DNA from 2 places in the Gallibacter sp. Marseille-QA0791 genome. Region 2 is predicted to be linked to the other one. Evidence: riboswitches for the same ligand, from Rfam matches in the RefSeq annotation. Region 2 holds a riboswitch; the other holds the start of a gene.

Region 1 (12,505 bases), 500 kb from region 2:
TTTCGCGACGAACTTCAGACCGTCCGGCCATGTGACATCGACGCAGATGATTTCAGAAGCATATTGCATAACAGACGCGAAAAATACGATGAACAGGTCATTGAACTAAACCTGGAGACGCAATGGAGATGTGAAGGCGGCAACGATTATATCGAGTACATCAAGGGCATATTGTCAGGATCCGCGTCGAGAAAGAGAAGGTTCGATAATTATGATTTCAGGCTTTACAAAGATGTAGACAGGATGATCGAAGCTGTCAGGAAAAAGGATGCGGAGCTTGGCCTTTGCCGCAACGCGGCAGGCTATGCATGGAGATGGATATCAAAAAGGAACAAGAAGGCATATGATATCGAGATACAAGGACATCAATACAGATGGAATTCTACATATAACAACTGGATAGCAAGTAAAAACGCGGTGAACGAAATAGGATGCATACATACCTTACAGGGGTACGACCTCAATTATGTGGGGCTTATCATAGGTGAAGATATAAAATATGATAAAGAAACGGGAAAGATATATGCTGATAAGGATCATTATTTCGACCAACAGGGAAAATCAGGAGTAGCTAATGACCCGGAAGCGTTAAAGGAATATCTTCTCAATATTTATCTGACTCTCATGACCAGAGGGATTAAAGGGACATATCTTTATGTATGCGATGATGATTTGAGGGAGTATTTCAAACGGTTTGTTGATGTGGCAGAGTAATGTGCAGTTGCATATCTGAGATGTAATAGATAAGTGCTTGGAATATAAATATTTAGACTAACAGAAAAGTGGTATCAGGGAATAAACATTTGATTGCTTTAGGAATAAGTATCTGCGTATCCACCAGGTCAGGGAGGTGTCTTCATATGGATGAAAAGCGATTGGAGGCTTTTGAGAAAATGCTGGATGCCGTACTTTCTCAGTACGATTCGACAACGGAAAAGATGGCGCGGCTCAAAGCGGATGGTAAAGAAAAAACGGCCACGTACCGTCAGTTGTTTGCGGATAAGCTGCAATATCAGAACATGATATCATATTACAGAGCATATGGCCTTCTGGAAGATGACAGAGAGTAGAGCGTCAGAATTATGGACCTATTTTATACTAATGAAAGAGGTAATTGCGAGATCGATTTTCTGATAGACGATAGTGAAAGAGGGGTGCCGTTGTATGGGATCTGTATGGAATATGAGGTTATTTATTGCCATCAGATTATCTGATGAAGTCAGGAAAGCGCTTTTATCGTGCATGCGCGATATGAAGCGGCAGGGTGTGAGGGGAAATTACGTCCCGGCTGAAAATCTGCATTTGACGCTGGCCTTCATCGGAGAATATGATGATCCGGCGCGGGTGAAGAAGGCCATTGAGAGCATCCCGGGTCCGAAGTTCAGTTTGAAGCTCTCGGAGTGCGGGAATTTTGGAAACCTTCTTTGGGCCGGGGTGGAGGAAAATCGAGAGCTGAACGCATATGTAAAGGAGTTGCGGGGAGCGCTGAGGGCTTCAGGCGTACCCTTTGACAGCAAGAAATTCGTTCCGCACATAACGCTGGTGCGTAAGGCTGCAAGGAAACCGGGCGGAACACGTTTGCCGAAGGCTGAGATGCGTGTGACAAGAGCGTCCCTCATGAAGTCGGAAATCAAAAATGGGAAAGTGGTGTATGAGGAGTATGCAGGGGAGTAGAGGGGTCTCGCTATAATGGTGATATATTGTTAATACAATTCTTTATTAAAACCCAAACGAATTTGATGGAAACTTTTGATATAATTTGTTTACGCGAGTTTTAAGGCGTATGATAAGTTTAGATATAGATAAAGTTGAAAGTATATACTGAGAATTGAGTGGAGTTGTGGAGTTGGAGATATAAAAAGGTGATAAAAAGCATATTATTCAGTTTTGATTTTTACCCTATTATCCACAACCCCAGACGCAGAAAGAGGTACGATCATGTTAGAAACAGGAACAATGGCTCCGGATTTTGAACTGCCGGACCAGAACGGACAGATGCACAGCCTGGCGGAGTACAGAGGCAGAAAGGTGGTCCTTTACTTTTATCCCAAGGACAATACGGCGGGCTGCAGCAAACAGGCCTGCGGCTTCGCGGAACTCTATCCGCATTTTCTCGAGAAGGACGCCGTCGTTATCGGAGTGAGCAAGGATAGCGTCGCTTCTCACAAGCGTTTCGAGGAAAAATACAGCCTTCCTTTTACGCTGCTCTCCGATACGGAACTGGCGGCCATCAAGGCCTATGACGTCTGGCAGGAAAAGAAGACCGCGGGAAAGATATCCATGGGCGTGGTCAGGACTACTTATCTCATCGATGAGGAGGGCATCATCGTCAAGGCATTCGGTAAGGTGAAGGCAGCGGATAACCCTGCTCAGATGTTGGAGGAACTGTAGATGAAGATAATCATTTCACCTGCGAAGACGATGAATGTAGACAGGGAGTCCCATGAAGTGAGGGGGCTTCCGCGTTTTTTTGATGAAACGAAGCTGCTTATGGATGAAATCAGAAAGCTTTCCTTCGACGAGGCGAAGGCGCTGTGGAAGTGCAGTGATAAGCTGGCAGAGCTGAATTTTCAACGTTTCGCGAAAATGGATCTGGAGCGGGATCTGACTCCCGCTGTCTTTTCCTACGAGGGGATCCAGTACAGGAATATGGGGCCCGGGGTCTTTTCCCATGAAGCTCTTGAGTATATCGAGGATCATCTGAGGATCTTGTCAGGATTTTACGGTATGCTGGGACCTTTCGACGGTGTCGTTCCGTACCGCCTTGAAATGCAGGCGGGGCTTTCCGTGGGCGGATGTCGTGATCTCTACGAGTTCTGGGGCAGGAAGATCTACGATTCCATCGCCGCTGAGAGCGGAGGTGAACCTTTCACGATCCTGAATCTGGCATCGAAGGAGTATTCTCAGATCATAGAAAAGTATGTCGGTCCGGAATGCAGGTTCGTGACGGTGGATTTTGGGGAGCTGGTCGACGGCAAAGTGAAGCAGAAGGCTACTCCGGCAAAAATGGCCCGCGGTGACATGGTCAGATTTCTGGCCGAACAAAACATAGCTGACCTGGAAGGCGTCAGGAGGTATAATGGATTTGGCTTCGAATTTTCCGAGGCCTTTTCTGAAACAGACAGGCTGGTTTTCATCAAGAGGAGGAAGTGATGAGGAGATGATTTCATCGATTGATATTAATTTGAATGAGGTGCGTAATGAATTAGAATCTCTGAAGAAAGATATTGAGTATTTTAAAGAGGCTATATATAATTTTTAGAAATATGCTTAAAACAGTGGTAATCTATTCTCATAAACAACACGCCAGCCTAAATTATCGGCTGGCGCGTTTCTTGTTCGCCCGCCATGGGCGGGCTCTAACGGGTGAAAGTCCCGAGTGCGCGTAGGCAACGACGAAGCACATAGCTGAACAGCAAGGGTGTTCACCGTGAGGTGAAATCTGAAGGAAGCTGTAGGCAAACCTCTGACTTGACGGACAGAAACCACATATAAGGCTGGGAAATACGGATAAGACGGCAAGAAACATCGAAGTCCAAAAGTTGCTGGAAGTACCAGTAAATGTGGCAGGTATATGGAGGGAAAGAGTCCGCACCTTAAGCGGGGAGGTCTCACAGGCGGATTTACTATCCGTAGTAACAACGAACTGTGAGAAGTCAGCAGAGGTCGTAGTAGTGAAGAAGTTCCTGTAATGGGGATGGAGCGAAGGACCGAACAATCAATCAGTTGAAGTACGTTCCACTTCGTAGCCGGAGCAAACGCCTGTCGATGACATCAAAGGCGGCAAAGGCAAAAGGGGCAGAAAGGAAACAACGCATGGACACAAGAAGTCTCATGGAGCAGATAGTGAGCAAAGATAACCTCAATGCGGCATATCTGCAAATCGTCAGAAACAAAGGAGCGGCAGGCGTAGACGGGATGACCGTTGAAGAGCTTGGCGCATATCTTGCGGAAAACGGCGAAAACATCAGGAAGCAGGTGCGGACAAGGAAGTACAAACCGCAGCCAGTTAGACGGGTGGAGATACCAAAACCAGATGGAGGGACAAGAAACCTTGGAATACCAACGGTAGTTGACCGGTTTGTACAACAGGCAGTAACACAAGTACTCACGCCAATCTTCGAGGAGCAGTTTCACGAGCATAGTTATGGATTCAGACCGAATCGGTGTGCGCAACAGGCAGTGCTGAAAGCATTAGAGATGATGAACGATGGGCATAGCTGGATAGTGGATATCGACCTTGCAAAGTTCTTCGACACGGTAAACCATGACAAGTTGATGACGATTTTCGGACGGACAATAAAGGACGGAGACGTTATCTCAGTGGTAAGGAAATTTCTGGCCAGTGGAGTGATGATCGATGACGAGTATGAAGATACAGTTGTCGGCACACCACAGGGAGGGAATATATCGCCGCTGTTGGCAAATGTCATGCTGAACGAGTTGGATAAAGAGCTTGAGGCAAGAGGGTTGGATTTCGTGCGCTATGCGGACGATCTGATTATCATGGTAGGAAGTAAGCAGGCGGCGGAGAGGGTAATGAAAAGTGCTACCCGATTTATTGAGGAAAAGCTGGGATTGAAAGTAAATGCTGAAAAGAGCAAGGTGGACAAGCCCAAAGGAATCAAGTATCTCGGATTTGGATTTTACTATGACACATTAGCCAAAGGATATAAAGCCAGACCGCACCCGAAAGCAGTAGCGAAATTCAAAGCACAGATGAAGAAGCTGACATGCAGGAGCTGGGGAGTGAGCAACAGTTACAAAGTGCAGAAACTGAACCAGCTTATCCGAGGATGGATAAACTACTTCAAAATCGGGAGCATGAAGGGATTATGTGAGCGTTTGGACAGAAACATACGCTACCGTCTGCGGATGTGTATTTGGAAGCATTGGAAAACACCGCAGAATAGGGCAAAGAACCTGATGAAGCTGGACGTACCCCGCTGGGCGGCATACAAAATTGCCTACAGTGGAGACCGTTATGCGAGGCTTGCGCATAACGGCTGGGTACATAAAGCGATAAGCAATGAAAGACTAACCACATTTGGGCTAGTCTCCATGAGTAATTACTACGCCGAAAGGCGTGTCATATGTTAAGTTGGTTGAACCGCCGCTTGCGGAACCGCATGAGCGGTGGTGTGAGAGGTCGGTAGGCGAAATAATCGCCTACCTCCTACTCGATTTATCTATCTGACTAGCTTTTCGAAGCCTTCCGTCGTGTATTCTTTTCCCTGTCGCTTGAGGTCGAGATTCATGAGGAGCAATTCAAAGCGTTTGCGGGTCACAGGGTAAAGGATGATCACGATGCCGGAAGCTACGCAGAGGAGCCCTGGCCATACTGTAAAGAGTGATTTCATAGCGGCGAGGGCGTCAGCTGACTGGACTGTAGCATTTGCGTCATAGCCGGACATTTCCAGGATCCAGCCTGTTATGAAGCCCGCAGCTGCGGCACCGAGTTTCCCGCAGAAGGAAAAGTAAGCCATCAGGAAGCCTTCACGTCTCCTGCCGCTTCTGAACTCATCGATTTCAAAGATATCATACAGCAGCGTGTAGCTAAGAGTCCAGTGACCTGCGGAGCCGATGTTGACTACTGCCGCGAAGATGACAGTTACGATGAGGGCTGATTCGATAGGTATGAATTTTCCAATGACCATAAGGCCTCCGCCTAGGATCATGCAGGCGATATAAGCGTTTCTCTTATCGAACTTGACAGCGATAGGTCCCAGGAGAATGGCGACGATGATGCCTCCGATGGTAACTCCTGTATATATCAGAGACGATTCTGTTTCGCCAACACCGAGGTTGTATGTCGAAAAGTACATGATAGAGGATGTAAAGATCGTATAAGACGCGTAGAAGAAGAACTGGCAGGCCAACACGTTCAGGTAAGGCTTGATGCACATGACTTCTTTAATTTCCTTGAAGATGTTGTTTGTGCGTTCACTGTCCTCGCTGTCCTTTATATCCAGCTCATATCCACGTGTGGCGTTCCAGCTGAGCAGGATCGCTATCGCGGCGATCACTCCGATGATGATGACGGCGTATTGCCAGGAGGCTTCTTCGCTGAATCCGGCTTTCTGGAATTGTCCTACCAGGAATGTCGGGAGAGCGCTGGCGCAGAATACTCCGATAAAGTTGAATACCTGAGCGACAGAACGGATCTTTGTACGTTCGTTTGTATTGGTGGTCAGACATCCGCCTAACGAGAAGAACGGGATGTTGAAGGCTGTATAGGCGGCCCAGAACAGCAGTGTGAAGATCACATAGTATGCGATCTTCGCGTTGCCTCCAAAGGCCACCGTATGAAACAGGAACATCATGATGATGGCGAGAGGGATCGCGGATCCGAGAAGAAACGGTCGTTTTTTGCCGTGTTTTGATTTGCATCGATCAGACAGCATGCCCATGATAGGGTCGGTAATGGCGGACCAGACGACGGCGACGCCGATGATAGTGCCAGCGACGGCGGGGCTGAGACCAGCCAGTTCGGTGAAAAAGAACAGTAAAAAACTACCGATAAAATCGTAGGCGATGGCATCGCCGGTTCCTCCTAACGAGTAACCTACTTTCGTCTTAAAAGGAATTTTTCGATTATGATCGGGAGATATGATTTTACTCATTAATAGATCCTCCTTTTAATAAGAATTAACGATAACGTAAAATAGGAAAAATTGTGCTTTGTTCATTTTTATATCAAGCAAAAAATATGCCATTGATTGAAAAATCAGAAAAGTGAATATTTGTCAGGCGTTTTCAATTTTGAGGAGAAAAAGAAGCTTCAAAAATTATCAATTTTGATAAAATCCCCTTCAAATATGATAAAAAATCAAACGAAGAAGCAAATTTCAACGTTTTGTCTCAGACGAGAAGAAAAATTATTATTAAATTTGATAAATGCGTTGCCAGTGAAACCTGATAAAATGGGAATTTTGTGACATTTATAAAATGGCATAGACCTTGCATTTAATTAGTGGCATGAAAGTAATCTCCTGTCGGGGATTATACAATCGGAGGAAGAGCTTTTCAGAGTTTTAAGAAAGGAAAAGAGTTATGAGCGAATTTAAGAATCAATCAGTTATCATTACAGGCGGAAGCGGCGGCATGGGTCTTTGCATCGCGGAAGAATTTCTGAAGGAAGGAGCTCTCGTCTACCTGGCGGATTTAAACGAAGAAAGACTGCAAAAGGCCGTTGAGGATCTAAAACAATACGGACAGGTGGATTACGTCGTGACGGATGTCACGAAGATCGATACGATAGAAAACCTGATACAGGAAGTCGTAAAAAGATCCGGGAAACTGGATATCGTTGTGAATACGGCGGGATTATGGGTAGAAGGTGATTCGGATAAGATGACAGAGGAAGAATGGGATCGTGTAGTGGATGTAAATCTTAAAGGTACATTCTTCGTATGCAGCAGAGCTATCCCGGAATTGGAAAAGACCGGCGGCTGTATCGTGAATATCAGCTCAGATGCCGGGATCGGAGGAAATCCGGGCAACTGCATCTATAACGCGTCTAAGGGCGGCGTCACGTTGATCACCAAATCTCTTGGATTGGAGCTTGCTCCTCGCGGGATCCGGGTGAATGCGGTCGCGCCGGCGGATGTGGAAACCCCGATGCTGGTCGGACAGGCGGAAGTTTATGGCGGCGGCGATGTAGAAGGCTACTATTGGAATTTGTTGAGAAAGTACCCTCAGGGCGAGAGAGCGAGATTTATACGACCGTCTGAAATCGCTGAATGCGTACTGTTCCTCGCATCCAAGAAAGTCGAGTCCATCACGGCGACAACTCTGTCTATCGACTGCGGACTGACGGCCGGCTATTAAAGGCAATAACGAGAAAACGATATAATCTGGTTGATGATAGCGAGAGAGATCATTTTGACACCGAAGGAGTAAGTTTTGATCGCGGGCCACGATCAAAATGAATATCTCAGGTAAAAGGATCGCTATCGGACAGACCTCTGAAAAGCGGAAACGCACCGAAGGAGCAATTTTGTAAAAAAGAAACTCTCAGGTTAATGACAGAGCGGGAGGCTGATTGCTTCCCGCTTTTTGAATACGCGGGATATACCCTTCATATATTTTCGTGATGTCGATGAAGTCTGTATCAGAAGAAAGACGGCGACCAAATTTTATTCAGTTTATCAACAGGAGGAAATAATGGAAGAATTGAAAAGAACACAACTCTATTCGGCGCATATCAAAGCCGGAGCGAAAATGGTGGATTTTGGAGGATGGGAGATGCCACTTCAATACCCTACCGGTATAATAGCGGAGCATCTTTATACGCGGCATGGCTGCAGCGTGTTTGATGTATCGCATATGGGGCGTTTTATAGTCACAGGCAGGGAAAAAATCGAGTTTCTGCAGCACGTGCTCACCAACAACGTGCAGGCTTTGAAGGTGAATAATGCGCAGTATTCCATTATTTCCAACGAAGAAGGCGGGGCTATCGATGACGCTTACGTATACAGGTTTACAGAGGACAGGTATACGGTGGTGGTAAACGCGGCCAACGCGGAGAAGGTGTGGGAGCACTTTTCGGAGCAGATCAAGAATTTCGACGCGCAGCTTGAAGATGTCTCAAAGGATTATGCCGCGATAGCTGTCCAGGGACCGGATTCGAGAAAGGTGCTGGGGAGGATCGTCGGTGAGGATGTACAGTTGACGGAGCCGGTGCGGAATGAATTGAACACGCTGAAGGTATCGTCTATGGAAGACATGATCATGCGTGTGGCAAAGACTGGATATACGGGAGAACCGATAGGCTATGAGGTGTACATAGAAAGCAGATACGCGGAAGAGCTGTGGGATAAGTTGATAGAATGCGGAGCCAGACCGGCGGGCCTTGGGGCGAGAGATACTACGAGACTGGAGGCTGGGATGCCGCTTCATGGACATGAACTGGGCAAAGATATAGATGGCAATGAGATCCCTATATACGCTGTGCCGCTGGCAAAGTTCGCGGTGAGCTTTTCCGAGGGAAAGGGAAATTTCATAGGGAGAGATGCGCTGAAAAGGCAGCAAGAGGCTTTCATCAGGATAAACAATCACGATTTTTCCGATTGCGCGGCGCTGCCTCGCAGGATGATGCCGATAACACTTCTGGGGCGTGGCGTGATGCGCGCCGGATGCAAGGTCATGAAAGATGGAAGAGAAGTAGGCTACGTCACCAGTGGGACGATGGTACCGTATTATGTATCGGAGGGAAAAGGCCTCGGCACTGTAATAACAGAGGAAACGGCTCAGCGCAGCATCGGGTTCTGTTATGTAGCCAGCGATGTGTTGACGGATGACAGGGTACAGGTCGACATCAGAGGGAAGTTGATAGACGCAGTGATCCCGGAATTTCATATGAAAAATGACGCGCCTCCGTATACCAGGGTCATCCTGTATGGTCATGAAACGGAGACGAAGGTGGGAGAAGGCGCGTCGGGAGAGGTGGCAGCCCTTGCTCTGATCAGAAAGTCTATAGATAATCACGTGTGGAGACAGGAAAAATGTATAAACCTGATACCGTCGGAGATGACGGCTTCGAGAGCTGTGAGACTCCTCCAGGTAACAGATCCTTCCTTCAGATACGCGGAGCATCGAAAGGTGGCATCCTTCTACAACGAAGAGATTTTCTATTATCAGGGAACGGAATTCATAGGGGATGTGGAAGAGCTTTTGATGAAGGAAATGGCGAAGTTCCTCGGCTGCCGTGAGACCGAGACAAGAGTCCTCAGCGGCCAGATGTCCAATACGTGCGTATTTTCAGCTCTTGTGGATTTTAAAAACAGACTCAATAGGAAGGTAGAGCCTAAGAGGCTCGGATATGTGATGAACAACCACATAATTAAGGGCGGTCACCTATCGGCGCAGCCTATGGGCGCTCTCAAGGATTTTGTCGCGGTAGATCCGGTGACTGAAAAAAGAGCTGTGGTGAATTTCCCTGTATCAGCTGATGATCCGTACAGGATAGATGTGGAAGAGACTAAAAAGCTTATAGAGGAATACAGACCTGAGCTGATAATCTTCGGAAAGAGCATGGTGATATACAGGGAACCTGTCAGGGAAATAAGTGAATTCATAAAGGATATGGGTCTGGATACCACCATAATGTATGATATGGCACACGTGCTCGGATTGATCGGCGACAATTTCCAGAAGCCTTTTGAGGAAGGGGCGGATCTTGTGACAGGCTCAACCCACAAGACATTTTTCGGGCCTCAGAGAGGCGTGATCGGCGGTAACTGGGAAAAGGGCGATCCAAAGTATGAGCTTTGGGAGACTATACAGTCAAGGGCGTTCCCGGGAAGTACCAGCAATCATCATTTGGGTACGCAGCTGGCACTTCTCATGGCGGCTTACGAGATGAATACCTTCAAAGATGAATATCAGAAAAATGTCATATCTAATGCCAGGAGTTTCGCCGTCAGCCTTAAAAACGCGGGGTTCGACGTTGAAGGTGATCCGGCGCTGGGATATACGCAGACGCATCAGGTCATCGTGAACGTGGGATATGGCAGTGGTGCGGAAATCGCTCAGAGGCTTGAAGACAATGACATAATATGTAATTACCAGGCGACTCCTTATGAGGAGGGATTTACGGCGTCAGGGGCGCTTCGCCTGGGTGTTTCGGAGATGACACGTTTCGGATTTGGTCAAAAGGAATTCGAAACGTTGGCGGAGCTGATGGCGGAATGCGTATTCAGAAAAAGAGACGTCAAAGAAGAAGTCAATGATCTGAGAAAAGGATTTACGAAGATGCTTTACTGCTTTGACGATGATGATATGAGAGACATTCTGCAGCAGTTGGCGGAACGTACGGGGGTATGCTGAGATGGTGAGCATACTCGATATAATAGGACCGGTAATGATCGGGCCGTCAAGTTCTCATACAGCGGGGGCGAACCGCCTGGCGAGGGTATCGCGGCAAATCTACGGGAAGCCCTTTGAGCGTGTGACGTTCCATCTATTCGGGTCTTTCGCGGCCACGTACATCGGACATGGGACTGATAAGGCGCTGACGGCCGGTATCCTGGGGATGAGAGAAGACGATGTGCGGATAAGAGATGCTGATAAACTGGCCAGAGAATACGGTATAGAGGTATCCTTTAAACCACGTGGCAATAAGACTCATGAGGAGTATGATCTGATAACGGCCTTTGAGAAAAAAGGTGAACCCTTATTTGCCGTGGCAGGCAACTCCGTAGGAGGCGGGAGGATAGCCGTGACCCAGATCGATGGGATAAGGACATTCATATCGGCGGGAAGTCCGACTCTGGTGCTGAATCATCTTGATGAAAACGGTGTGATAAGCAGAGTGACAGCGGTCTTGGCAGAAAATGGCGTGAATATAGCGGCCATGCGCACTGATCGTCAGAATATCGGAGGGAGAGCCATATCGGTGCTGGAACTGGACTGCGCTGTGGGAAAAAGCACAGTTGAGCAGATCAGAGCGCTGAAGGAGATAGAAAAGGTGTCTGAGATAAGTTGATGTGAGGTGTTTTCAAATGTATGGTGATTTTGCGGGCCTTTGCAGAGAGGCGGAAAATAATGGCGCCGGACTGTGGCGAGCGGTGCTGGATCGTGAAATGTACAGGAATTCTCTGTCGGAGGAAGAAATATTGACTGAGGTCGCAAGATGCCTTGAGGTCATGATGGAGTCAAGTAAATTCACGGAACCGTCGGACGGCGAGTGTATTTCTCTGGTAGGAGATATCGCGTCGAGACAGAGAGATTTCGCGAAAAGCGAAGGATCTCTGTGCGGAGCGAGTATCAATGAAGCGATGGCAGACGCTCTTTCATGTATCCAAAGCGATTACTACATGGGGAAGATATGCGCCATGCCGACAGCAGGTTCCTGTGGCATAGTCCCGGCGGTGCTGTTTCATACGGCGCGGAAGACTGGGGCCGAAAGGGAACGTGTGATCAGAGGGCTGCTTACTGCTGGCGGCGTGGGAGCGCTGGCAGCGGAACGGGCGACTATTTCGGGTGCTGCCGGAGGATGCCAGGCTGAATGCGGTGTCGCGGCTATGATGGCCGCTGTGGCAGCCGCTGAAATGTGTGGCGCGGAGCCTGAAGCCTCTCTTTCCGCCGGAGCATTTGCCATGATAAACGCCATGGGTCTTGTGTGCGATCCGGTGGCAGGCTTGATACAGATACCGTGTGTATACCGCAATGCGTCTCAGGCGATGAATGCGTTGCTTTCCGTGGATCTGGCGCTGGCAGGCAACAGGTCCATGATACCGCTGGATGAGGTAGTAGAGGCTATGTACGAAGTGGGCCAGAAAATGGCGCCTGAGCTGAGAGAAACAGCCGCGGGAGGTGTCGCTGGCACGGATACCGCGAAAAAAGTTGAGAGATCCGTAGGATTTTCTATAGAAGATAAGTGAAGTGAAACAGGAGGTAAACTATGAATTTTCCAAAAGAATTAAAGTACTCGAAATCGCATGAATGGGTAAAGATGACGGGAGACGCTGAAGCGGTCATAGGATTGACAGATTACGCTCAG
Region 2 (12,505 bases):
CTTCCTATAGGCACAGATAAAGATGGGAACGAAATAAGCCTCAATGATATCCTTGGTACTGAACCTGATGCCGTCGCCTGCGACATAAGCACCAGGCTCCAGGTGCAGGATATGATAAAGGCTATAGACCGGGTCCTCACAGACAGGGAAAAGAAAGTCATCATCTACAGATACGGAGTGCTTGGCGCTGTTCCCCGTACTCAACGGGAGGTGGCCGCCCGTCTCCATATAAGCAGATCCTACGTTTCACGTATCGAAAAGAAAGCGCTGGAAAAGCTCAAAAATGCTCTGGAGTACCGGTAAAACCGCCTATGCCAGCGCAGGTCTGCTGTAGCTTCCCGACTTGCGCAAATACTCGACAATTTCTTCAAATACGGGTCCTGCGGATGATGAACCGGATGAGCCTCCTTCAACGAGCACCGTGATCACATATTCAGGTTCGTCACATGGAGTATATCCTGTCACCCATCCGTGGGTCCCCACCGAATCTTCACTGCCATATTCAGCTGTCCCTGTCTTTATGGCTGCCTCCGGCCCACCTCCCTCATTTGACAGATCCAGGCCGGCACCTGTCCCTGTCTCCGTCACCGATTCCATCATTTCCCCTATAGTACGAGCCGTTTCTTTCGAGATCACCAGCTCATCATCTGCTTCATCTTCCACCAACAGATGGACGCCCCTGTCCATTCCTTCTGAAGCGATGATATTAGTCATCCGGGCCACCTGGACAGGCGTCACCAGGGTCTCTCCCTGACCGATGGACAGATTTCCTATGGCATCTCCGCTCCTTTCCTGCTTCGTCATGAGATGACCGCTGCTTTCCTGCGGATAGCCGTCGATGGCCTTTCTTCCGAGTCCCAGCTTCTCAGCCATCTCCACTATTTCATCAGCGCCTGTTTGCTGGCCCAGCTTTATGAAAAAGCTGTTGCACGATTGAGCGAACGCGTCTTCGAACCCTATAGTCCCATGTCCCGCATCGCCTCCTGTCTCACATCCTATAGTAAGACTTCCTGCCTTCACACTGCCGCTGCACTCGTATTCCTGCCCGATATCTATGCCTTTTTCCAGAGCCGCTGCCGCTACCGCTATCTTAAATACAGAACCGGGGGCGTATTCCCCCTGAGTCGCCCTGTTCATCAACTCATCTCCCTGACTCGCTATATGAGAATCTATATGATCAGGATCAAATCCCGGTGTAGATGCCATGGCTGTCACACCGCCTGTCCTGGAATCCAGCACCACAACCGCGCAGTTGTTCTCCATCTCATCGATGATATCCTCCACAGCCTGTTGTATGCCTTTATCGACAGTGGTCCTTATCCCGTCCTTCACATAAGAATCTTCCTTATCATCGGCAGTTATCATCAATCCCCTGCCCGGCAGGATATTGCCCTTCACATCGGCAACAGCATAGATACGCTTATTCAGCCCAGACAACACCTCGTCGTACATCAATTCCAGACCTGCCGCTCCTGACGCGTCTCTTCTGTTGACATAACCGATCAGATGAGCGGCAGTCTGGCTGTCGCTGTATCTGGCCGAGGCCTGAAGGATATATGCTCCGGTCTCCTCTATCAGCCTTTTCCCCATTTCTCTGTCATAACTTTCAGAGGATGAAACCACATAATTGTCATTATTCCCATCTACCTCTTCCGCTCCCAGCTCCTTCAGCAAAGCTTCCGCTCTGTCAGTGAATCGATCTGCCTTTATTATATAGATATACTTCTCATCATCAGCTACCAGAGGGCTTCCGTTCCTGTCATATATGATACCTCTTGTATTGCTTCCTTCCAGCGCTATCATCGACTGAGCTCTTGTAGCCTCCGCCAGTTCATCCCCTCCGACCAGCTGGATATACGCCAGTCTGCACACCAGCAGCACTATCACCACAGCAGTCATGAAGACTATCTTCTTAAGATTTACGGCCATTTCACCCATAAAAAAACTCCCCTGCAGGTATTTTCCCCATGCAGAGGAGTGTTATACGATTGTTATACGATGATTTTTATTTAAGGCTGTGAAGGAATAATCCGCTGGCCAGTTTAGGCTCGAACCATGTAGATTTAGGCGGCATCACCATCCCGTTGTCGGAGACCTCCATCAGATCCTTCACATCTACCGGGTAGACGGCAAAAGCCACTTTCATATCACTTGTCGCTCGCCTTTCCAGTTCCTGCAGACCACGTATACCTCCTACGAAATCTATTCTCTTATCGGTCCTCGGATCGCTGATACCCAGTATCGGCTCGAAGATATTGTTCTGCAATATAGCCACATCCAGTGAATCTATCACATGATCCGGGATTATCTCGCTCTTTGCCGTCAGTTTGTACCACTTGCCGTCCAGATACATGGCAAATACGTGCTTGGCATCAGGTCTGTATGGTTCAGCCCCCATTTCCTCGACGTCAAACCCGGAAGCCTTCACCCTATCGATGAATCCGTCTTCCGTCAGTCCATTCAGATCCTTTATTACTCTGTTGTAATCGAATATCTTCAGATCGCTGTCAGGGAATATAGCTGCCATGAAGAAATTGAACTCCTCGTCGCCTTTATATCCCGGATTTTCCTTCCTGCGCTTCAATCCCACCTTGCAGGCCGACGCGCTCCTGTGGTGTCCATCGGCGATATACAGAGCAGGCACTTCTCCGAACAGGGCGACGAGCTCCGCCACCATCCCTTCATCATCTACGACCCAGAGCATATGGCGTATACCGTCATCTGCCGTGATATCATAAACAGGCTCATGGTTGTCGGCAAAATCAGCGATCATGCTCCTTATCTTACCATCGTCCCTGTAAGTGAGAAACACAGGCTCGGTATCCGTATCGCATACATCGAAGTGATTGATTCTGTCCTGCTCCTTCTCAAGCCTTGTGAATTCATGTTTTTTTATGGTGTTATTCTGATATTCGTCCACTGATACACAGCCTACTATGCCGGTCTGCACCCGACCATCCATGATCTCCCTGTATATGTAGATGGCAGGCTTGTCCTCCTGTATGAACACACCTTCTCTCAGGTTCTTCCCGATGTTCTCCTTCGCCTTCTCGTACACCGATCTGTCGTATGGGTCCTCCTGGTCCGGCAGATCTATCTCGGACCTGCATATGTGCAGAAAACTGTACGGATTCCCTTCCGCCATCTGCGCAGCTTCTTTCCTGTTCATTACATCGTACGGAAGCGATATGACTCTGGCAGCGTATTCGCCGGCTGGCCTTATCGCTCTAAACGGTCTTACTGTAGCCATTACCTGATCTCCTTTAATATCATTTCTGTTACTTCATCTATCGAAAGCCCTGTCGAATCTATCTCAAGGGCATCTTCGGCTTTCCTCAGCGGATTCAGCTTCCTGGTCGAGTCTCTGTGATCGCGTTCCTGTATATCATTCAACACCTGATCGAAGGAAACATCCTCTCCTCTGGCCTTGAGCTCCTTATATCTCCTTCCTGCCCGTTCTTCGGCGGACGCCGTGAGGAAAAACTTGTGCTCGGCGTCTTTCAGCACATTATTGCCTATATCACGCCCATCCATGATGACGCTCTTCTTGGCCCCCATGTCCCGCTGTATGTCGACCAGTTTTTCTCTCACCTGTGGCAGCGCCGAACAGACCGATGCCGCCTCCGACATTTCCGGCGTGCGTATCTTGTCGCTGACCACTTCTCCATCCAGTATGATGTCGCCCTTCACGAAATCTATATCGGTAGAAGCCAGCATCTTCTCCAGCCGCCCGATATCGTCAGCCTCTATACCTTCCCGCTTCATCTTATATCCTATAGCTCTGTACATGGCTCCTGTGTCCACATAATCGATCCCCAGCTTTTCCGCAACTGCCTTCGCTATAGTGCTCTTGCCCGCGCCGCTGGGTCCATCGACAGCTATCCTCATCAATCCGCCCATATCCTTCTTACTCACCCCTTTTTCTTTCTGTTGGTCTGCAGCTTCTCTATCTCCGATACGAACGTGTTGATATCGGTGAACTGCCTGTACACTGACGCGAAACGGACATAGGCCACCTCATCCAGATCCTTGAGTCGCTCCATCACCAGCTCCCCGATGAAGGTGCTCTCCACTTCCTTCTCCATCATATTGTTGAGGCCTCTCTCTATATCGTCCACTATCTTTTCCATATCCGCTATGGATACAGGGCGTTTTTCACAGGCTCTGATTATCCCGTTGAGGAGCTTGCTCCTGTCGAAGGCCTGCCGGCTCCCGTCCTTTTTGATAACCATCAAAATGACTTCCTCCACCTTCTCGTATGTGGTGAATCGCCTGCCGCATGCTTCGCATTCCCGCCTTCTCCTTATGGCACGTCCATCTTCCGTATGTCTGGAATCTATGACCCTGCTGTCTTCATTTTCACAATAAGGGCATTTCATTTCGGAACCTCCTTTACCGGATGTCTCTCGCAAAAGCTCTCATATGATTTTACTACATCTTGTGGTCTTTGTCTAATCTATTATGGGCGGGACATCTACCAGTATCACATCTTCTCCAATAGTTTTTACATGTTTCCACTTTATCACGTAGTCGCTCGTTTCCTTGCCGAACATCTTCAGAAAGCCTCTGTCACCAGGCAGGACAATACCGTCTATCCTGCCTTCCTTGAGATTTATCTCTATATCACAGACAAACCCCATGCTCTTTCCGTCATAGATGTTGATCACCTCTTTATTCCTTATATCTTCCGTATTAAGCATGATCGCTCCCCCTTTTCTGCCGTTTGTAAATTTATATGCGACAGTTGTCCAAACTATGCAGGCGCGATGGCGGAAAGAGAAAAAAATACCGCGGAGATTTCCTCTGCCGGCCGTTCCTGCGCCGTACAGCTGTTTCTCCGCGGTATCTTTCTAATATTCTCTTATCCTGCCGCTGTCGAGCCTGTGGAAATAGCTCCTTGTCTCGGCCGCTATGACGCCGCTCAGCGTCACGAGAGCGATCAGATTAGGTATTGCCATGAGCCCATTGAATATGTCTGCCAGCGTCCATACGGCGGAAACCGTCAGGAACGGTCCGATGAGCACCGCCAGTATGTAGAACCACCTGTAGACCTTGACTATGCCCATCTTTCCTCCCGTAAGATACTCAAGACATCGCTCGCTGTAGTAATCCCATCCTATAATGGTCGTGAAAGCGAAGAGCGCCAGGCACACCATCAGTATCCCCGAGCCCACCTGATCAGACCACGGAAGGCCGTTGGAAAAGGCATACGACGTCACTTCCGAGCCTTCCAGTCCGTTGGCTGCAGCGTAATCATAAGCCCCTGTGACCATGATGGTGGTCCCTGTCATCGTGCAGACGATTATCGTATCGATGAATGTACCCGTCATGGAAACCAGGCCCTGTCTGACAGGTTCTTTCGTCTTTGCCGCTGCCGCAGCTATAGGAGCGCTTCCCAGCCCGGCTTCATTGGAGAAAATGCCTCTGGCGACACCCATCTGCATAGCCATCATCAATGAGCCCAGCGCACCGCCTGCCACCGCATCCAGGCCAAAGGCGCTCCTTACCACCATCACGATGGATTCAGGCACCCTTTCGATATTATACACCAATATGCAGAGGCATACGATTACATATGCTATAGCCATGAATGGGACTATTATGGACGTTACACTGGCTATCCTCTGAAGACCTCCTATCACGACCAAAGCCGTTATAAAAGCCACTATCAACGCGGTCACGACGATAGTCACAGTATAGTCCGTACCAAATACGCTCACGAGATTTTCCTTATTGGGATCGAAGAATGTCTCCGCAGCGGAAGCGATACCATTGACCTGTGTTATAGTACCGATGCCAAGAAGTCCGGCTCCTACGCCAAATATAGCAAACAGCTTCGCCAGCCATTTCCACCTGGGCCCCATTCCCTGTTCGATATATCTGAAAGGTCCTCCCAGAAATCTTCCGTTACCTCTGTTCTCTCTGAATTTAACGGCCAACAGTCCTTCCGAGTACTTGGTCGCCATCCCCAGACAGGCCGCCACTATCATCCAGAAGAGGGCCCCCGGGCCTCCCGCCAATACTGCCGTAGCCACACCTACGATGTTTCCCGTACCGATAGTAGCTGCCATGGCCGTACAGAGAGCTCCAAAGCTGGTGACTTCTCCTATACCGTCTTCCTCGTTCTTGACCATATACTTGAAAGCCTTGCCCAGCTTCCTGAACTGGAGCACCTTTATCCTGACGGTAAGGAATATCCCCGTACCCATGATAAGCACGATGAGAGGGACTCCCCAGACGACGCCGTCTATGGCCTCAAGAATTTCAGTAAATTTTTCCATTTTCTTTCTCCTTCTCCTAAAAAAAGTAAATCAAAAAGCCGATACAGATGCGATCGACTTTCCGGAGAGGACTCAAATAATTTTTTACAAAAACTATCTGCTCTGTCCTTTTGCCTGAGAGATTACGCACATCGCTTAACGACATTTCGCTCTGCGCGCGTACACCTTCGGCGCTCGTATCGAGACTCTCCAGAGAATCATAGTTTCTTTCCCGCCCTTTGAAATCAAAAGCCGTACGGGCGTGATCGATAAACTAACGTTACGATTTTAACATACCGTACGGCTGCTTTCAACTCTAAAGTATTTCTTCAACCAGTTTCATAATATTCGTAATATTTTACTCGGAAGCCTCATCGTCTGCCGCTTCCGTTATTTTCGCATTATCCAGCAGATAATCCAGTACCTTCTGATAGAGCAGCTCTATGTGTACATAATCCTCCATGTTACGCCCTGTCTGCAGCTCTATGGACTTATCGTCATACCCTGCATCTTCGTAAGCCTTTATGGCCTCTTCCTTCTCTTTATCGGTATACGATAATCCTTCCTTCTCAGCAAGATATTCTATGAGCATTTCCTGCTTGACTCTCAGCTTGCTGCTGTCCTCATTGACGGCAGCAAACTCGTCTTCATCGCCGAAATCGTATGAAGCCAGCAGTTCATCACGGCTCATTCCGTACTCCTCCGCCATCGTATCCATCTGACTGCTGTTGAAATCGATATAATAATTGAGGATATCCTCAGGATATTCCTTCACCTCGGTATCCTCCAGCAGCTCAGACCAGAGAGTTGTCTTCTGATTGTCTATTTCAGTCTGTTCCTTCTGTTCGTAGAGCTGCTTCTCCACATCGGCCTCATACTCCTCCAGTGTATCAAAGTCGGTCGTATTCTGGACAAAATCAAGACTGTACTCAGGCACCTCCTGTCTTGTCGCTGAATTTATCGTGACGTTGAACACCACGTCCTTTCCCTGAAGCTCCTCACTGCTGTAATCATCCGGGAACGTCAGCTCCAGATCTGTCGTATCTCCTACATGTTTCCCCACAAGGCCCGACTCGAATCCATCGATGAACGATCCGCTCCCCAGCGTAAGATCATATCCTTCCGCGGAACCCCCGTCAAACTCCTTGCCATCTATCGTTCCCACGTAATCTATGTTCACAGTATCGCCGTCTGCCAGCGCTGTCTCCTTATCCAGCTCCTGAGTAGTCGCCGCCGCTTCCAGCGTGCTCTGGATTTGTGTCTGCACCTCATCATCCGTAACTGAAACCGTATAATCCGACACCGGCAGTCCCTTGTATTCACCTACTTTGAGATATTCTCCCAGATCATAGCTGTCATACGAGACCGATGAACCACACGATGCCAGGCCAAAAACCATCATCAGGCAAATAAATGACGCTGTTGCTTTCTTCTTCATCTGAAATTCTCCCTTTTTCAAATCTTATCGATCTTTCAGCTCACGCTGTCTATAACATCTTATGTATCCGCTCCATGGAAGCATCCAGCTCCGCCATGGATCTGGCACAGTTGCGGAGTTCCTGGACCACATATCCCGGAAGCTCTTTCTTGCTCTTATACTTGAGTTCGTGCTCAAGACTTGCCCATGTATCCATCGCAATAGTCCTTATCTGTATCTCCACCGGCATATGGTATGTCCTGTCAGAAAGAAATATAGGCACCTCTACTACCAGATGCAGGCTTCTGTATCCGCTCTCCTTCGGCTTCTTTATATAATCCTTTCTCTTCAGGAGCTTTATATCATCCTGCCTCAGCAGACTTTCTTCCACAGTATATATATCATCTATATAATTGCATACGACCCTCACACCGGCAAAGTCCATGACCTTATAGACCGACTCTATCTCTTTGGGCCATCCCTTTCTCTCTATTTTATCCATAATGCTCTCGATGCTCTTGATACGGCACTGCATGTGATGGATAGGATTATAATCATATCTGACGCTGTATTCGTTATCCAGTACTTCCAGCTTAGTGCTGACCTCTTTTATGGCCGCCTGATATCTCATCCTCAGATCACTGAAAACTTTTACGATCTCCTTGGCGTGGTCTATCGTAACACTCATGTCCGCGGGGATCATATCCTCATTTATAACAAACTTCTCTTTCTTCTCCAATATCATGATCAGTCTCCTTTGTATTCAGTTTATCATATTTTTTTGTGGATTCGGTGAGAAAGGCGAAACTTCTTTTCACAGACGTTCCTACGAAAGCACCGTGGACAAAAAGGAGCTGCCAGTCCGCAGGATATTACGGCCGACAGCTCCTTTTCAAAAAATCTCAATCAACAGCGCGCATCTCATTCATCAGTTCCCGCTTAATTACGCGGAGGGAACAGCTCCTCAAATTTCGTCTCATTGGTAGACGCGATCTCCGAGGAATCTCTCAGTTTTCCTGCCTTCTTCGCGATCTGATATCCGATCATCGGCAGGATGATCGCTCCACACGCGATAGCGAAAATAAATACGTCTTCGAATACCAGCATGATCAGACATATGAGCTGCGCGATAACAGCGAATACAGGGACCCAACTCTGTCCCTTCTTTACCCTCGCCTTCAGGCACGTTTCCGGATCATATCCGTTCTTCTTCAGCTTCTTTCTGAAGGATATCTGAGACAGTATTATTCCTACCCAGGCCAGCGTTCCTGTGAATCCGGACAGCGACAACAGGCTCGTGTACAGGCTTGTCATGAAGCCCGTAACTTCTGAGATCAGGCCGAGCACCAGAACTATCCACATGAACAGCAGCGTCCACAATACAGAAGCTCTAGGATTTCCTGACTTGGTGACTTTGCTGAGGAACTTAGGAGCCAGTCCTTCGATGGAAAGGCCGTACATACACCTTACCGTGCCATAGAAACCTGTGTTGGCACAACTGAAGGCAGCTACCAGTACGACCGCCGAGAATACGAATCCCAGCCATTCTATTCCATAAAAGTTCATGATATCGGCGAATACCGGATTCGCATCACTTGCCAGCTCGTATGGATAAACCAGGATAACCAGGATGAGCGGCAGTATGTACAGCAGTGCGATACGATATGTAACGCTCTTGCAGGCCTTAGGAACCGATTCCTCCGGATTCTGCGACTCTGCCGCCGCCAGACCTACGATCTCCGTACCCTGGAAGGTTACCAGCACTACCGTCATGTTTACGAGGATAGCCATAATACCAAGAGGGAATACCTTAGCTCCGAAGGACATCGTCCCCGAGAAGTTAACAACGCCTGCCAGGAATCCTGTGTATTCATCACTCTGACCCCAGAGACCTACCCAGATACCAAATGCCGCGATCACAAATGCTATGATGACGATGACCTTTGTAATCGCCAGACCTGCCTCTATCTTCGCGAAAATATCTACTGCGCAAAGGTTTATTATCGTGATGGCAGCCATAGCGCCCAGCGCGATAGCTATATAAGTCACGGAACTGTCCGTCCCCATCAGCGATGTCAATACTGTAGATACCGCGATAGCTTCAGACGGTACATAGCATACCCAGTTGAACCAGAAAGCCCAGCCAAATCCCGTCGAAATGGTCGGAGTGAGGAATTCGCTGGTATAGGCGACGAAGGATCCCGTTCTAGGAACATTGACCAATAATTCCGAATAAGAAATCATAGTGCCGTAAACGATGACACCAGTTACTAAGAATGCGATAATTACTCCGGGACCCATACTGGAAAGGCAAGAGCCTATCCCCAGAAAATAACATGATCCGATTACGCCACCGATACCGATGAACGCCACCTGCCAGCCTCTGATCCCACGTTTCAGTTCCTGCTTTTCAGAAGTAGCGACCTTTTTTTCTTCCGACATAACACCCTCCTTTTCTACTTTTAATAAGATACAAAGATATCCAGAATCGACAATCGGTTTCGTAGATACACGCTATGATAGTAAAAATAGATTTTTATGAAATTACTGTCAATTCTGATAATTGAATTATAGACTTATATTTATTCAATGTCAACTTATTCACAATAGTTTTTACAATACACGTCGTTCCGTCCGGCAATAAAAAGCAGGCTTCATTGTTGAAAATAAAGCCTGCGTCCCTGTTTGAGCTATACATATTTTTTCATATAATTCAATGCGTTTTTCTCCAGTCTGGACACCTGCGCCTGGCTTATGGAGATCTCATCTGCCACCTCCATCTGAGTCTTTCCTTCAAAGAATCTCATGGTCAGGATATGCTGTTCCCGCGGCGAAAGCTTTTTCATCGCCTCCGACAGAGACAGATTCTCTATCCATCGCGCGTCGGTATTTTTCATATCCCGTATCTGATCCATCACGCATATGGGATCTCCGTCATCATTGAAAACAGGGTCGAACAGAGATACAGGATCCTGTATGGAATCAAGGGCAAGCACCACATCCTCCCTTTTTACATCAATCCTGCGGGCCACCTCGTCGACAGTTGGCTCCCGCTGCAATTCACGGCCGAGCGCTTCTCTTGCCGTCAAGGCTCTGTATGCCAGATCCCGCATGGAGCGGGATACCCTTATGCTATTGTTGTCACGAAGATATCTTCTTATCTCCCCTATTATCATGGGAACGGCATAAGTGCTGAATTTCACTCCATGAGCCATATCAAAATTGTCCAACGCCTTTATCAGGCCCACACATCCTACCTGAAACAGATCGTCGGGATTTTCCCCACGTCCTGAAAACTTCTGAATGATGCTCAGTACAAGTCTGAGATTCCCCCTTATGAACTCGTCTCTGACCTTTGCGTCCCCAGCTTTTACGGCGATCAGCATATCGTGCATTTCCTTGTCCTTATACCTGGGCAGGCTCGCTGTATTGACGCCACAGATCTCAACCTTGTTGGCCATAAAATATTACCCTCACATCTCCTTTGCTCCCCTTAAAGCAACTTTCGATGCCGTAATATATTTATGTGCAGATCAGGATCCTTTTATTCCGAGTACGCCCCTTTTAAGGATATTCCGCTACCATATCCCCATAACGTGCTGCAATATCAGTGATACCACGGTGATCCCCACCCAGCAGGAGAATCCCAGCAGTATAGGCTTTGCCCCGCTCTTTACAAGCTTTACCACATCAGTATTGAAGCCGATAGCGCCCATGGCCATGATTATGAAAAACTTAGATAGCTCCTTCAGCGGAGCAAAAGCATCAGCCGAAACACCTGCGGACATCGCGACAGTTGTTATCAGGCTTGCGCCGATGAAAAAGAGGATAAAAAACGGGAAGCTCTGCCTGACAGACACTCTTTCTCCGTTCGTTCCTTCAGCTTTCCGGCTCCTGAACAAAGCCAGAGCCAGCGTTATCGGGATGATAGCCAGTGTTCGTGTCAGCTTTACAGTCACGGCCTTGTCAAGAGTCTGGCTCCCCAGATGATATATGCTGTCCCAGGTGGATGCCGCCGCCGTAACAGACGACGTATCGTTGACAGCCGTTCCGGCAAATATCCCAAAGGCCTCTCCCGTCTCACCCGAAAAACCTATAGCTGTTCCGAAAGCAGGGAATATCAGAGCCGCCAGTATATTAAAGAGGAATATCACCGATATGGCCTGAGCCACTTCATCGTCATCGGCAGCTATGACAGGAGCCGTTGCCGCGATAGCCGATCCTCCGCATATGGACGATCCGACACCGATCAGAGTCGATATCTTCCCGGGAATATTTGCCGCCCGATGAAGCGCGTAGGCTATGACCAGCGATGTCGCGATAGTGCATACGATGATAGGGAGAGACTGAGCTCCTGTTTCCATTACGACCTTGAGATTCATGCCAAATCCCAGCAACACCACGGCATACTGCAAGATTTTTTTCGACGTATACTTTATTCCCGGAGCGAAAGATGCCTGCCTTTTTACCAGGGGAGCCAGCAGCATCCCGGCTATGATAGCCAGCACTGGTCCGCCAATGACAGGGAACATCTTCCCGACTACAGCCGCCGGAACTGCCAGAGCTCCGCACAGCAACACCCCACTCATATTTTTTCTGATAAGATCCATATTTACCCTCCCGAAGACAACTGTTGTATCTATCCATAATATACCGCCTCTCAATCATTTTGTAAAATTATAATAATTGATATAATAATAAATATATGTTATCATTATTCGCAGATACAGCTCTATAAAGGAGGAGGCCATGCTGGATTTCAGAATGAAAACGTTTCTGACGGTATGCAGATATATGAATTTCACACGGGCTGCCGACTCTCTCGGGC

Evidence for each region. A riboswitch is a leader RNA that binds a small molecule or an ion and turns the genes downstream of it on or off. The one in region 2 is predicted to bind glycine.
Region 1: linked by a shared signal. The riboswitch ahead of gcvT (glycine cleavage system aminomethyltransferase GcvT) and the one ahead of ACQY69_RS05460 (alanine/glycine:cation symporter family protein) in region 2 are both predicted to bind glycine.

What each region holds. Positions count from the first base shown of each region.
Region 1 covers NZ_CBCPMH010000001.1:681,856-694,360, reverse strand. The annotation lists gene ACQY69_RS03185 (DNA/RNA helicase domain-containing protein) at 1-714, shown strand, start outside; gene ACQY69_RS03180 (hypothetical protein) at 861-1,070, shown strand; gene thpR (RNA 2',3'-cyclic phosphodiesterase) at 1,183-1,674, shown strand; gene ACQY69_RS03170 (peroxiredoxin) at 1,939-2,391, shown strand; gene yaaA (peroxide stress protein YaaA) at 2,392-3,153, shown strand; gene ltrA (group II intron reverse transcriptase/maturase) at 3,817-5,100, shown strand; gene ACQY69_RS03155 (MFS transporter) at 5,190-6,623, opposite strand; gene ACQY69_RS03150 (SDR family NAD(P)-dependent oxidoreductase) at 7,054-7,830, shown strand; glycine riboswitch at 7,861-7,962, shown strand; glycine riboswitch at 7,966-8,033, shown strand; gene gcvT (glycine cleavage system aminomethyltransferase GcvT) at 8,167-10,830, shown strand; gene sdaAB (L-serine ammonia-lyase, iron-sulfur-dependent subunit beta) at 10,832-11,488, shown strand; gene sdaAA (L-serine ammonia-lyase, iron-sulfur-dependent, subunit alpha) at 11,505-12,386, shown strand; gene gcvH (glycine cleavage system protein GcvH) at 12,407-12,505, shown strand, end outside.
Region 2 covers NZ_CBCPMH010000001.1:1,179,661-1,192,165, forward strand. The annotation lists gene sigK (RNA polymerase sporulation sigma factor SigK) at 1-303, shown strand, start outside; gene ACQY69_RS05435 (peptidoglycan D,D-transpeptidase FtsI family protein) at 310-1,938, opposite strand; gene ACQY69_RS05440 (DUF1015 domain-containing protein) at 2,006-3,250, opposite strand; gene cmk ((d)CMP kinase) at 3,250-3,900, opposite strand; gene nrdR (transcriptional regulator NrdR) at 3,912-4,379, opposite strand; gene ACQY69_RS05455 (YlmC/YmxH family sporulation protein) at 4,452-4,700, opposite strand; gene ACQY69_RS05460 (alanine/glycine:cation symporter family protein) at 4,851-6,281, opposite strand; glycine riboswitch at 6,374-6,484, opposite strand; gene tig (trigger factor) at 6,619-7,698, opposite strand; gene ACQY69_RS05470 (GTP pyrophosphokinase) at 7,748-8,422, opposite strand; gene ACQY69_RS05475 (amino acid permease) at 8,617-10,119, opposite strand; gene sigG (RNA polymerase sporulation sigma factor SigG) at 10,368-11,138, opposite strand; gene ACQY69_RS05485 (YeiH family protein) at 11,256-12,287, opposite strand; gene ACQY69_RS05490 (LysR family transcriptional regulator) at 12,427-12,505, shown strand, end outside.